DNA from 3 places in the Enterobacter sp. genome. Region 1 is predicted to be linked to each of the others. Evidence: predicted binding sites of a transcription regulator. Region 1 holds the regulator's gene; each other region holds the start of a gene.
The links. Region 1 encodes sigma-54, which starts transcription at its own class of promoters, with help from an activator protein. Its sites were predicted from a motif close to GTTGGCACANNTTTCGCTNT; they were not measured.

Region 1 (4,148 bases):
TAGGTAACCATAGCTCAAGGTAGCTTCGCGTCTGGTAGATAAAATTGTGTACTTCTGTGTGCCTGTCGAGGAAGGCCGCGACGGGTTTGTCCAGGCCTGTCATGGGACGCAGCTTCGGATCCCAGTGCGGGTTCGGCAGGAAGCGCACGTCGAAAACATAATCCGCATCAATCGGGATACCGTGCTTGAAGCCAAAGGATTCGAACACCATCGTCAGTTCACGCTCGCGTTTACCCAATAACCGGGTGCGCAGCATTTCTGCCAGCTCGTGAACGGACATCTCAGAGGTGTCGACAATCAGGTCTGCACGAGAACGCAGTGGCTCCAGCAGGTCGCTCTCTTCATCGATAGCACTCTCCAGAGAGAGATTCTTACTGGAAAGCGGGTGCAAGCGACGGGTATCGCTGTAGCGACGGATTAGCGTATTGCGGTCTGCATCAAGGAACAGCAGCTGAGGCGAGAACGTGTCAGGCAGGTTGCTCATGGCCTGTTCGAAGATCTCTGGCGATTCAGGCATGTTACGGACGTCGATACTGACGGCTGCAGAGGTTTGTCTCTCCGCAAGCGTGCGGGCCAGATCGGGCAACAACACGACCGGCAGGTTATCAACGCAGTAAAAACCCATGTCTTCCAGCGCGCGCAGAGCAACGGATTTCCCCGACCCTGAACGGCCACTGACAATCATCAGCACCATGTTCCGTTTCTCCTCAGGACAACAGATGTGAAGGCCATCTCCTGGTTATGCATCATCCTGATTGCCTTCTGCTTCAGTGATAATTTGGTAGAGCTCTTCATCACTTTGGGCCGAGCGCAGTCGACGGCAAATAGTTTTATCGGCCAGACGTTTTGCGACCAGCGACAGCGTATGCAGGTGGGTTTTCGTCTGATCGGCAGGCACCAGCAGCGCGAAAAGGAGATCGACGGGCTGGTTATCAATGGCATCGAAGGCGATGGGTGTTTCAAGCTGCACAAACACACCAACGGCACGCAGGGTATCCTCTTCCAGTTTGCCGTGCGGGATCGCGATGCCGTTGCCGATACCGGTACTGCCCATTTTTTCACGGGTCAGAATCGCTTCGAACACCACCTGCGGCGGCAGGCCCAGCTGTTTAGCAGCCAGTTCACTGATGATCTCCAGCGCACGTTTTTTGCTCTGGCAGTGAACCGCACTGCGGGTACATTCCTGGTTAAGGACATTGCTCAGTTGAAGAGCGGAATCGTTGTTCATCATAATTTCACCTAAGCGCTAACTGTACAAATGGCCTGTTGTGTTTCACAACAGGCCGTCCTGCACCCGTTAACTGCCCGGACAATTAGTGTTGTTTCAGTTTATCTTTATGTTTATTGAGCTGTCGCGCAAGCTTATCAATCAAGCCGTCGATAGCAGCGTACATGTCTTGCCCTTCCGCACTGGCATGCAGTTCACCCCCGTTAACATGCAGGGTGGCATCCGAGATATGAGTCACTTTCTCCACTTTCAACACAATATAGACCTGATTGATCCTTTCGAAATACTGCTCGAGTTTTGCAAACTTCGCGTTCACGAATTCGCGTAAAGCCTCAGTAATTTCGACGTTTTGTCCAGTGATGTTGAGCTGCATAGTGTCTTCCTTATCGGTTGTGTCAGACCAGCTGTTTACGCTGGTTGGACGGCGGAATGGATAAAGACTCTCGATACTTCGCAACAGTACGACGTGCCACCATAATACCCTGATCGGACAGCATGGTGGTTAACTTACTGTCGCTTAGCGGCTTCGCGGGGTTCTCCGCGGCGATCAACTTCTTCACCAGGGCACGAATGGCCGTTGACGACGCTTCACCGCCGCCCTCGGTATTCACATGGCTGGAGAAGAAATACTTAAGCTCAAAAATACCGCGTGGACTGTGCAGATACTTCTGCGTGGTGACACGGGAAATGGTTGATTCATGCATCTCGACGGCCTGGGCGATATCCGCCAGCACCATCGGTTTCATATACTCTTCGCCCTGCTCAAAGAAAGCCTGCTGCTGTTCGACAATACAGCGGCTGACGCGTAGCAGCGTATCATTTCGGCTCTCAAGACTTTTGATCAGCCATCGCGCTTCCTGAAGATTGCTACGAATATATTGATTGTCGGAGTCGTTACGCACGCTGGTGCACATGGAGGCATACTGCTGGTTGATTTGCAGGCGAGGGATGCTGTCTGAATTCAGCTCAACGACCCAGCGGCCATTGTGTTTTCTGACCAGCACGTCCGGAATAACGTACTCAGGCTCGCTGGTCTGGATTGATTGTCCCGGGCGTGGATCGAGTGACTGGATCAGATTCACCGCTTCTTTCAGCACATCTTCTTTCAGGCGCGTGACGCGCATCAGGGTGCGGAAATCGTGGTTCGCCAGCAGATCCAGGTGATCGCTGATGATCACGCGCGCCTCGTCGAGCCATGGCGTCTCTTTGCTGAACTGAGAAAGCTGGATCAGCAGGCAGTCGCGCAGATCTTTTGCGGCTACGCCTACCGGATCGAAACGCTGGATGCGCTTCAGAACGGCTTCAACTTCCTCAAGCTCTATCTCTTCGTCGCCCATGCTTTCCAGAATATCGTCAAGCGTGACGGTCAAATAGCCGGTGTCGTCAACGGCATCGACAATTGAGGTGGCAATCGCGCGGTCGGTATCGGAGAAGGGAGTGAGTTCCACCTGCCACATCAGGTAATCCTGCAGCGACTGGGTGGTTTCTCCCTGATAGACCGGTAGCTCATCATCCTGGTAGTCAGCACGCGTACCGGAAGGCGTTCCGGCGGTGTAGATTTCATCCCAGCTGGCATCCAGCGGAAGCTCGTCGGGCATCTCTTTTTGTTCGAGTGCGTCGGCGGTATCGAGCGCTTCTGTATCCTGCGATTGCTGGGTATCTACCTCGTCATGAAGATCGGTTTGTTCCAGCAGGGGGTTGCTGTCCAGCGCCTGCTGGAGCTCCTGCTGAAGTTCTAACGTGGACAGTTGCAACAGGCGAATTGCCTGCTGTAGCTGCGGCGTCATCGCCAGTTGTTGGCTGAGCCTTAATTGCAAACCTTGCTTCATGTTCAGAGCATTTTTCTCCGGTTCGGCGTTACGTTACCTCTACCCTATCAGAGTCTGAAGTCTTCCCCAAGATAGACGCGCTTAACATGATCGTCTTCGAGGATCTGCTGCGGCGTACCGTGGGCGATCAGATTGCCCTGGCTCACAATATACGCGCGTTCACATACGGCCAGCGTTTCACGGACGTTGTGGTCGGTGATCAGTACGCCAAGCCCGCTGTCGCGCAGGTGTTCAATGATACGTTTAATGTCGATAACCGAGATCGGGTCAACACCCGCAAACGGTTCATCCAGAAGGATAAATTTAGGGTTTGCGGCCAGCGCACGCGCGATCTCAACGCGACGGCGTTCGCCCCCGGAGAGTGCCTGACCGAGGCTGTCGCGCAGATGCTCAATGTGGAACTCTTCCATCAGCTCGTTGGCACGATCCTGACGCTGTTCGCTGGTCAGATCGTTACGAATTTGCAGGACCGCCATCAGGTTGTCGTAAACGCTAAGTCGACGGAAAATGGAGGCTTCCTGCGGCAGATAGCCGATCCCGCGACGCGCGCGCGCGTGAAGCGGCAGAAGACTGATGTCTTCATCGTCAATGATTATGTTGCCGGCATCGCGCGGCACAATGCCAACGACCATGTAGAAGGTTGTCGTTTTACCCGCACCGTTAGGGCCAAGCAGCCCCACGATTTCGCCAGAGTTGACGGTCAAACTGACATCTTCTACGACACGGCGGCCCTTATAGGCCTTCGCGAGGTTTTTTGCAGTTAATGTTGCCATAACGGATTAGTTACTCTTCTTCTGTGCCGGGGCCTGGCCCTTGCCTTTGTCCTGCAGCTGCGACGGAACCAGTACGGTCGTGACGCGTTTACCTTTCTCGCTGGAGGCCTGCATTTTTTGCTCTTTCACCAGATAGGTGATTTGGTCGCCGGTAATGTTGCTGTCCAGCTGTTCCAGATACGCGTTTCCGGTCAGGATAACCAGGTCCTTCGCCAGCTCGTAGTGCATATGTGAGGCGCGGCCTTTCACCGGCTTGCCGTTGTCCTGCATCTGGTAGAAGGTTGCCGGGTTGCCGTAACCATCAATGATCTCTTTGCC
Region 2 (4,148 bases), on a different contig from region 1:
GCGTCATCCCCAGGGCCAGCGCGGCGCTGGATTGCCCACGGGAGATACTCTGAATGCCCGCTCGGATAATCTCAGAGTAGTAAGCGGCCTCAAACATTGAGAACGCCACCATGGCGGAGATCAGACGGATATCGGTTTTCGGCGACAGCCCCAGCACGTTTTGCAGGAAGCCGGGCACGATCAGGTAAAACCACAGCAGCACCATTACCAGCGGGATGGAGCGGAACACGTTAACGTAGGCGGTCGCAAACCATGCGAGCGGCTTAAAGCTCGACAGGCGCATGACGGCCAGCAGGGTGCCCCAGACGATACCGACGATGATGGCAATGACGGTGATTTTTAAGGTAATCATCAGTCCATCAAGCAGGTAAGGCATGGATGGAACGACAGAACTCCAGTCAAATTCGTACATTATTTGCCCCCCATGTTGCCCGGCAGGCGAATTTTGCGTTCAACCAGGTTCATCACCAGCATGATGAAAGCGTTAATCAGAACATACGCGAGCGTGATCGCGGTGAAGGATTCCCACGCGTGAGCGGAGTAATCCAGCAGTTTGCCCGCCTGCGCGGCCATATCGACCAGGCCGATAGTCGAGGCGATGGCCGAGTTTTTCACCAGGTTCATCATCTCTGAGGTCATCGGTGGAACGATAACGCGGTAGGCGTTTGGCAGCAGCACGTAGCGGTAGGTTTGGGGCAGCGTCAGGCCCATCGCCAGGCCCGCATTTTTTTGTCCGCGCGGCAATGACTGAATGGCGGCACGCACCTGCTCGCAAACGCGCGCAGCGGTAAACAGCCCCAGACACATCATGGAGGAGACAAAGAACTGCACGTTCGGATCCAGTTCCGACTTGAACCACATGCCAATATTTTCCGGCAGCAGTTCCGGGATAACCAGATACCAGGTAAAGAATTGCACGATCAGCGGAACGTTACGGAACAGTTCCACATACAGGGTGCCAAGTGTTGAAAGAAAGCGGTTAGGGACGGTGCGCAGAATACCGAACAAAGAACCGACAAGAAACGCGATAATCCACGCCGTTATCGATAATGCCACGGTGACCTGAAAGCCGCTCCACAGCCAGCCAAGATAGGTGGTGTTGCCGAACGGGGCTTGTTGCAGGAATATGCCCCAGTTCCAGTCGATTGACATAATAAACTCCAGAAAAAAAAGGGTAGCAGCGCTACCCTCGAAGATTGGTGAGAAGCTCATTTTTCGCGCTGAGTGGGGAACGACCACTCAACGTATAGTCTGTCCATGCTTCCCGACAATCGAGAGGGCAGGAGATCCCGCCCCTGTTGTTCTAATTAGTTAAGAGCCTTGTCATTTGGAGATTTGAACAGCGCTTTCATGTCGTCAGACAGTTCAAAATTCATGTTCAGGTTTTTCGGTGGAATCGGGTTCTTGAACCATTTGTCGAACCATTTTTCCGCTTCGCCGGAGGTCTGCACCTGAGCGATGGTGTCATCGATCAGCTTTTTAAACTGCGGATCGTCTTTACGCAGCATACAGCCGTAGGCTTCTTTCGACTGCGCGGTACCGACGATATCCCAGTTGTCTGGTTTTTTCGCTTTCGCACGCTCGCCTGCCAGCAGGGCGTCATCCATCATAAACGCGACGGCACGGCCGCTTTCCAGGGTACGGAAGGAGTCGCCATGGTCTTTCGCGCTGATGATGCGCATGTCCATTTTCTTCTCGTCGTTCAGCTTGTGGAGCAGCACTTCTGACGTGGTACCGGAGGTAACAACGACCGCTTTACCTTTCAGGTCAGCGAAGTCTTTGATCTCACCGCCTTTCTTCGTCAGCAGGCGGGTACCCACGACAAAGATGGTGTCAGAGAAAGCAGCCTGTTTCTGACGCTCCAGGTTGTTAGTGGTGGAGCCACACTCGAAGTCAAAGGTGCCGTTTTGCAGCAGTGGAATACGGTTCTGTGAAGTGATTGGGATCAGCTTCACCTGCAGGTCAGGTTTGTTCAGCTTTTTCTTCACGGCTTCAACGATGGCGTTGGAGTAATCCTGTGAATAGCCCACGACTTTTTGCGTGTTGTCGTAGTAAGAGAACGGGACAGAAGATTCACGGTGGCCGACCACGATAACGCCGTTTTTGGCAATCTTGTCGAGAGTACTGCCTGCTGCAGGCGCATCTTCAGCGTGAACCACGCCTGCAGACATTCCCATAACCAGCATTGCTGTGGCCAGTTTACGTAATTGCATACCCAACTCCTTTTTTATCAGCGCCAGTGACGCATTGATACCCATTGTGATGTTGTTATATCTCGCGCAATGCGAGTGCAGTGTTATGCAAGCTTGTTAACATTTAGTCTGGCTTAATGTAAAGATTTTGCTGCGTTATTGTTTATTTTTGCGAAGCGCGCCGCACCATTCAGAGGCAAATATCTCCCGTTGCACCGTTACGGTGCTGCCGGTGATCTACGCTGGTGCGACAAAGTTGCACGTTAAGCCAAACTGCGTTTACCTGAATAAACAAAGCAATAGGCGTGCCAGTTTTAAGATTTGGAAGGGATTGCCGGGTAAGGCGTAGCCGCCACCCGGCAACAGAAGGGAAGGTTATTTACGACGCTGGCGCAGGCTCATCAGCACCGCGCCAAAGCCGAATAGCGCGGTCAGGATCCACAGCGGCCAGTTGCCGGTGCGCGCATATGGCGTCAGGCCTGTGGTTGGCGTGACATTCGTGGTCAGCACCTCTCGGGTAAACTGCGGGATCATCGCCTGGATTTCACCCTGCGGACCAATCACAGCGGTGATGCCGTTGTTGGTACTGCGCAGCAGCGGACGCGCCAGCTCCAGAGAGCGCATACGTGCCATCTGGAAGTGCTGCCACGGGCCGATTGACTTACCAAACCAGGCATCGTTGGAGATGGTCAGCAGATAGTCTGTATCAGGGCGGAAGTTATCGCGCACCTGCTCGCCGAGGATGATTTCGTAGCAGATAGCCGCCGTCAGGGCTGCGCCGTGCGCGTGCAGCTGAGGCTGTACGTACGGGCCGCGGCTGAAAGAGGACATCGGCAGGTCGAAGAACGGGGCCAGCGGGCGCAGAATCGACTCCAGCGGGACAAATTCACCAAACGGCACCAGGTGGTTCTTGTTGTACCGGTCAGTGGAGTGGTAGCTGTATTCGCTGTCTTTGCCGAGCGTAATGATGGTGTTGTAGGTGTCGTAGCGGTTCTGCTGATTCAGACGCGCATCGACAATCCCGGTGATTAGCGTGCTGCCGCGCGCCACCAGCAGGTCGTTCATCATGTTGAGGAACGGCTGCTGATTGATTTCCAGATCGGGAATGGCAGACTCCGGCCAGATAATCAGCTGCGATTTACCCATCACCTCTTCGGTGGCGTTGGCGTAGATCTTCAGCGTGTTTAGCAGCTCTTTCTCGTCCCACTTCATGGACTGCGGGATATTCCCCTGCACCATGGAAACCTGCATGGCGCGCGCGGGCTCAGGCGTGAACCACTGGATATAGCGCAGCGGGAAGGGAAGGGCGAACAGCACCAGCGCCATAACCAGCGGCTTCCAGCAGCGCGTGACCAGCGCCAGAACCAGCAGGCCGCTCACCACCATCAGCAGGAAGTTGATGGCCTCAACGCCCATTACCGGCGCCAGGCCTTTGAGCGGGCCGTCAATCTGACTGTAGCCGAACTGCAGCCACGGGAAGCCGGTCAGCACCCAGCCGCGCAGGAATTCCGTGATCTGCCAGACCACCGGTGCGGCAATGGCAACGCGCAGCCAGCTGGTTTTGGGCCACAGGCGAGAAAGGATGCCGGCGAACAGACCGGTATAGAGCGAGAGATACGCGGCGAGCAGGACCACCAGGAAGACGTTTACCGGGCCAGGCATACCGCCAAACTGGGCGATGCTGACGTAGACCCAGTTAATACCTGAGCCAAACAGCCCCAGTCCCCAGAAGTAGCCGATAGCGGCAGCCTGTACCGGACGACGGTTCAGGATCAGACCCTGAAGCCCCATCAGGGAGAGTATGGCCGCGGGCCAGATATCGTAAGGAGAAAAAGCCAGCGTACCGCTGGCTCCGAGTAACAGCGCCAGCAGCAAACGGACGCGCTGGCGTTCAAGCAATGGGGCAAATGCCATTTACATTAATCTTCCAGTTTTGGCACCGGTGAGTCGTCCGGC
Region 3 (4,148 bases), on a different contig from region 1:
AATGCGCTTCGGCGTCGAACGCGCGATAGGCTGGCGTCAGGCGCACGCCGGATTCGGCAATCAGCCCCAGACCACGCCACTCGCTGTCGCCCTCAACGCTAAATACGTCGGCTATCGCCTGCTGCGCCCGTTCATTTCCCGCATCCGGCACCACGCGGCGGTACTGGTTTTCGACCGCGCTCAGGGCCGCTATTTTCTGCTCAACCAGCATGATGACACCTTGCAGTAGATCAAGTGGTTCGAAACCAGCGACCACTAACGGACGATTGTACTGTTCAGCGATAAAACCGTAGGCGTCTGTGCCAATCACCATGCTGACGTGGCCCGGTGCCAGAAAGGCGTCAATGCCGTTGCCTGGCTCTTCCAGCAGGCTGCGCAGGGTGGGGATGAGCGTAATGTGCTGGCAGAAGAAGAAAAAATTCTCGACGCCGCGCGCTTTCGCCTGCTGCAGCGTGATGGCGGTGGCGGGCATGGTGGTTTCAAACCCCAGGCCAAAAAACACCACCTTGCGCGCGGGGTTATCCGCTGCCAGCGTCAGGGCATCCATCGGCGAATAGACGATCCGGATGTCTGCGCCGCGCGCTTTCGCCTGCAGCAGCGAACCATTTTTCCCCGGCACGCGCATCGCGTCGCCAAAGGTGCAGAAAATGACGTCGGGCTGGCTGGCAATTTCAATACAGCTGTCGATGCGCCCCATCGGCAGCACGCAGACCGGGCAGCCGGGGCCGTGGATAAACTCAATGTTTTCCGGCAACAGCTGGTCGAGGCCAAATTTGAAGATGGCGTGCGTGTGCCCGCCGCATACCTCCATGATCCGCAGCGGTTTTTCCGCCGTGTAGTCCAGCCGCGCTGCGCGCGTTTTCAGGTGGCCGATAAGCTGCAGCACCTGCTCCGGCGCGCGGTATTCATCAACGTAACGCATGATTATCGCTCCTCGCCGTACAGCAGCGCGCCCACGTCAGGCTCCACGTCGAACATATTTTGCAGGGCGTCGAGCGTGTCGCGGGCTTCCGCTTCGTTAATCACGCTCATGGCAAACCCCACGTGGACCAGCACCCACTGGCCGAGACGCGATGCGCCGCTCTCATCGGTGGTGCCCACCAGCGTCAGGTCGACATCGCGCAGGATGCCGCAGACCTCGACTTTGGCCTGATTACCGTCGATGGCGTGAATTTGTCCCGGTACGCCTATGCACATCGTTCGCTCTCCAGCCAGTGTAGCCAGCCGTCCATGCCGTCGCCGCGCGTGGCGGAGACCAGCAGGATCTCAATATCCGGATTCACGTCGCGGGCATACGCCACGCACTTATCCACGTCGAAATTCAGGTACGGCAGCAGGTCGACCTTGTTCAGCAGCATGATGGACGCGGCGGCAAACATGTGCGGGTACTTCAGCGGTTTGTCTTCGCCTTCGGTCACCGAAAGCACCGCCACCTTGTGTCGTTCGCCCAGGTCGAAGCTCGCCGGGCAGACGAGGTTGCCAACGTTTTCAATAAACAGGATGCCGTTATCCGCCAGCGGCAGGCGCGGGGCAGCGTCGGCAATCATCTGCGCATCGAGGTGGCAGCCTTTACCGGTGTTGACCTGAATCGCCGGGGTGCCGGTTTCGCGAATGCGCGCCGCATCGTTAACGGTTTGCTGGTCGCCTTCGATCACCGCGCAGGAGACAAGCCCGTTCAGGCGCTTGAGCGTTTCGGTTAGTAGCGTGGTTTTGCCGGAGCCGGGGCTGGAGACAAGGTTCAGCGCCAGCTGTTTGCGGGTGGCAAAGCGGGCGCGGTTGCGGGTGGCGATCTGGTTATTCTTGTCCAGCACGTTGATTTCCACCTCCAGCATCTGGCGCTGGCTCATGCCCGGCGCGTGAGTGCCCGCTTCGCCGTGGCCGTAATGCAGGTCGCCCGCATCGGAGCGTTGCGGCGCAAAGGTAATGCCGGTCAGGGCTGCCGCAGGGCGCGGTGCGGGGGAAAAGGGCGCGGAGCGAAACGCGGAGTGGGGGCGGTGTTCATCCCCTTCTATATACAGGTTGCCTTCGGCGCAACCGCAGGTACTACACATACTTTACTCCTTCTCGATTTCGAGGCGTTGGATCTGCATGCCGTCATCCGCCACGATGCGCAGACCGGTGCTCTGACACTGCGGGCAGCGCTGTACCTTTGATGACACCAGGGTGACGTACTGCTGGCACTGCTCGCACCAGCACTCCGCCTGCTGTTCTTCAATATGCAGTTCGCAGCCTTCCGCCAGCGTGCCGCGGCAGACCAGCTCAAAACAGAAGGTCAGGGCGCTGGTCTCGACGCAGGAAAATGCTCCGACCTTCAGCCAGACGCCGGTGACGCGTTTCGCGTGGTTTTGCACTGCCTGCTGTTCGATAAGTTCAAGAGCCCGCTGGCAGAGGGTGATTTCGTGCATGACGCCTCCTCAATGAATTGCCCCGGTAATGCAATAACGGTGCCAGCTCGATTTTTGTCAGGGCGTGACGATGTCAACGCTGTCGAAATGACACGTCGACACCGCGATGTTGACAGCGATTCGTAAGATAAACGTATTGAAAATCATAAAGATAAAAACTGGCATGGAATCTGCTTAACAGCCGCTATCTCCATTAACCGGATACCTTCTATGACTATTTGGGAAATCAGCGAAAAAGCGGATTACATCGCGCAGCGTCATCAACAGTTACAGGACCAGTGGCACCTTTACTGCAACTCTCTGGTTCAGGGCATTACCTTGTCGAAAGCGCGTCTTCACCACGCGATGAGCTGCGCGGCGCAGGGCGACATGCGCTTCGTCCTGTTCGGCCATTTCACCATCAACGTTACCCTGGCGGACAACTTCAACAGCCACACCATTGAGTACTACCTCGAGACAAAAGACGGCGAAAAACAGTGTATTGCGAAGGCGCAGCTGATGGCGGATGGCATGGTGGACGGCCACGTCAGCAACCGCGATCGCCAGCAGGTGCTGGAACACTATCTGGAAAAAATCGCGCCGGTTTATAACGGCCTGTACGCCGCCGTTGAGCACGATCTTCCGGTCAACCTGAAGCAGCTGATGGACGGAAATGCCTCAGCGAACGTGGCCTGACCCATGCGTGTCGAGAAGTGTCGACAAGACAGCTTTTCGACAAAAATGACTATCACCAGAGGATAACCCGGTGAACCGTTTTGTAATTGCTGACTCGACGGTCTGCATTGGCTGTCGAACCTGTGAGGCGGCGTGTTCGGAAACGCATCGCCTGCATGGGCTGCAGTCCATGCCGCGCCTGCACGTCATGCGCAATGAAAAAGAGTCTGCCCCGCAGCTCTGCCATCACTGTGAGGATGCCCCGTGCGCGGGTGTCTGTCCTGTAAATGCCATCACCCGCGTGGATGGCGCTGTCCAGCTGAACGAAAGCCTGTGCGTAAGCTGCAAGCTGTGCGGCATTGCCTGCCCGTTCGGCGCGATTGAGTTTTCCGGCAGCCGACCGCTGCATATCCCGGCGAATGCCAACTCGCCAAAAGCCCCGCCCGCGCCGCCGGCGCCTGCGCGCGTAAGCTCGCTTTTGGACTGGGTGCCCGGCATCCGTGCCGTTGCGGTGAAATGCGACCTGTGCAGCTTCGATGATCAGGGCCCGGCCTGCGTGCGCACCTGCCCGACTAAAGCGTTGATTCTGGTTAACATTCGCGACATCGCCCGTACCAGCAAGCGCAAACGCGAGCTGACCATCAACAGTGATTTTGGCGACCTTTCTCTGCTACAGGCGCTTAACGAGGGGGTGAAATGAACGCGGTGATGATGATTACCAGCGCGGTAGCCTGTTTTGCGGTCGCCGCCGTTCTGGCGCCGATCTTCTCATTCCATAAAACCCTGAGCGGCGCGATCGCCGGGCTCGGCGGGGCAGTCGCTAGCCTGATGACGCTGGCGGCAGGCGGCGTTGTTCTGCTCGGCGGCCAGTCGGCAGAGACCGTGATGCCGCTGATTCGCCACACGGTTGAGATCACTCCCCTGAACGCCATCTGGCTGGTGACGTTTGGCCTGTGCGGGGTGTTTATCAGCCTGTTCAATATCGACTGGCACCGCCATCCGCACGCCAGGGCCAACGGCCTGCTGGTTAACCTGCTGATGGCGACGGCGATCTGTACCGTGACCGCCAGCAACCTCGGCGCGCTGGTG

Region 2: the regulator sigma-54 is predicted to act here: its motif matches at 2,486-2,505, upstream of ACWYRJ_RS05070 (amino acid ABC transporter substrate-binding protein).
Region 3: the regulator sigma-54 is predicted to act here: its motif matches at 2,433-2,452, upstream of hypA (hydrogenase maturation nickel metallochaperone HypA).

Annotation. Positions count from the first base shown of each region.
Region 1 covers NZ_CDRQYH010000008.1:76,835-80,982, forward strand. The annotation lists gene rapZ (RNase adapter RapZ) at 1-694, opposite strand, end outside; gene ptsN (PTS IIA-like nitrogen regulatory protein PtsN) at 740-1,231, opposite strand; gene hpf (ribosome hibernation promoting factor) at 1,314-1,601, opposite strand; gene rpoN (RNA polymerase factor sigma-54) at 1,624-3,057, opposite strand; gene lptB (LPS export ABC transporter ATP-binding protein) at 3,105-3,830, opposite strand; gene lptA (lipopolysaccharide ABC transporter substrate-binding protein LptA) at 3,837-4,148, opposite strand, start outside.
Region 2 covers NZ_CDRQYH010000009.1:70,800-74,947, forward strand. The annotation lists gene gltK (glutamate/aspartate ABC transporter permease GltK) at 1-412, opposite strand, end outside; gene gltJ (glutamate/aspartate ABC transporter permease GltJ) at 412-1,152, opposite strand; gene ACWYRJ_RS05070 (amino acid ABC transporter substrate-binding protein) at 1,308-2,213, opposite strand; gene lnt (apolipoprotein N-acyltransferase) at 2,568-4,106, opposite strand; gene corC (CNNM family magnesium/cobalt transport protein CorC) at 4,112-4,148, opposite strand, start outside.
Region 3 covers NZ_CDRQYH010000020.1:34,227-38,374, reverse strand. The annotation lists gene hypD (hydrogenase formation protein HypD) at 1-922, opposite strand, end outside; gene ACWYRJ_RS08685 (HypC/HybG/HupF family hydrogenase formation chaperone) at 925-1,197, opposite strand; gene hypB (hydrogenase nickel incorporation protein HypB) at 1,188-2,051, opposite strand; gene hypA (hydrogenase maturation nickel metallochaperone HypA) at 2,055-2,405, opposite strand; gene hycA (formate hydrogenlyase regulator HycA) at 2,616-3,080, shown strand; gene ACWYRJ_RS08665 (4Fe-4S dicluster domain-containing protein) at 3,151-3,759, shown strand; gene hycC (formate hydrogenlyase subunit 3) at 3,756-4,148, shown strand, end outside.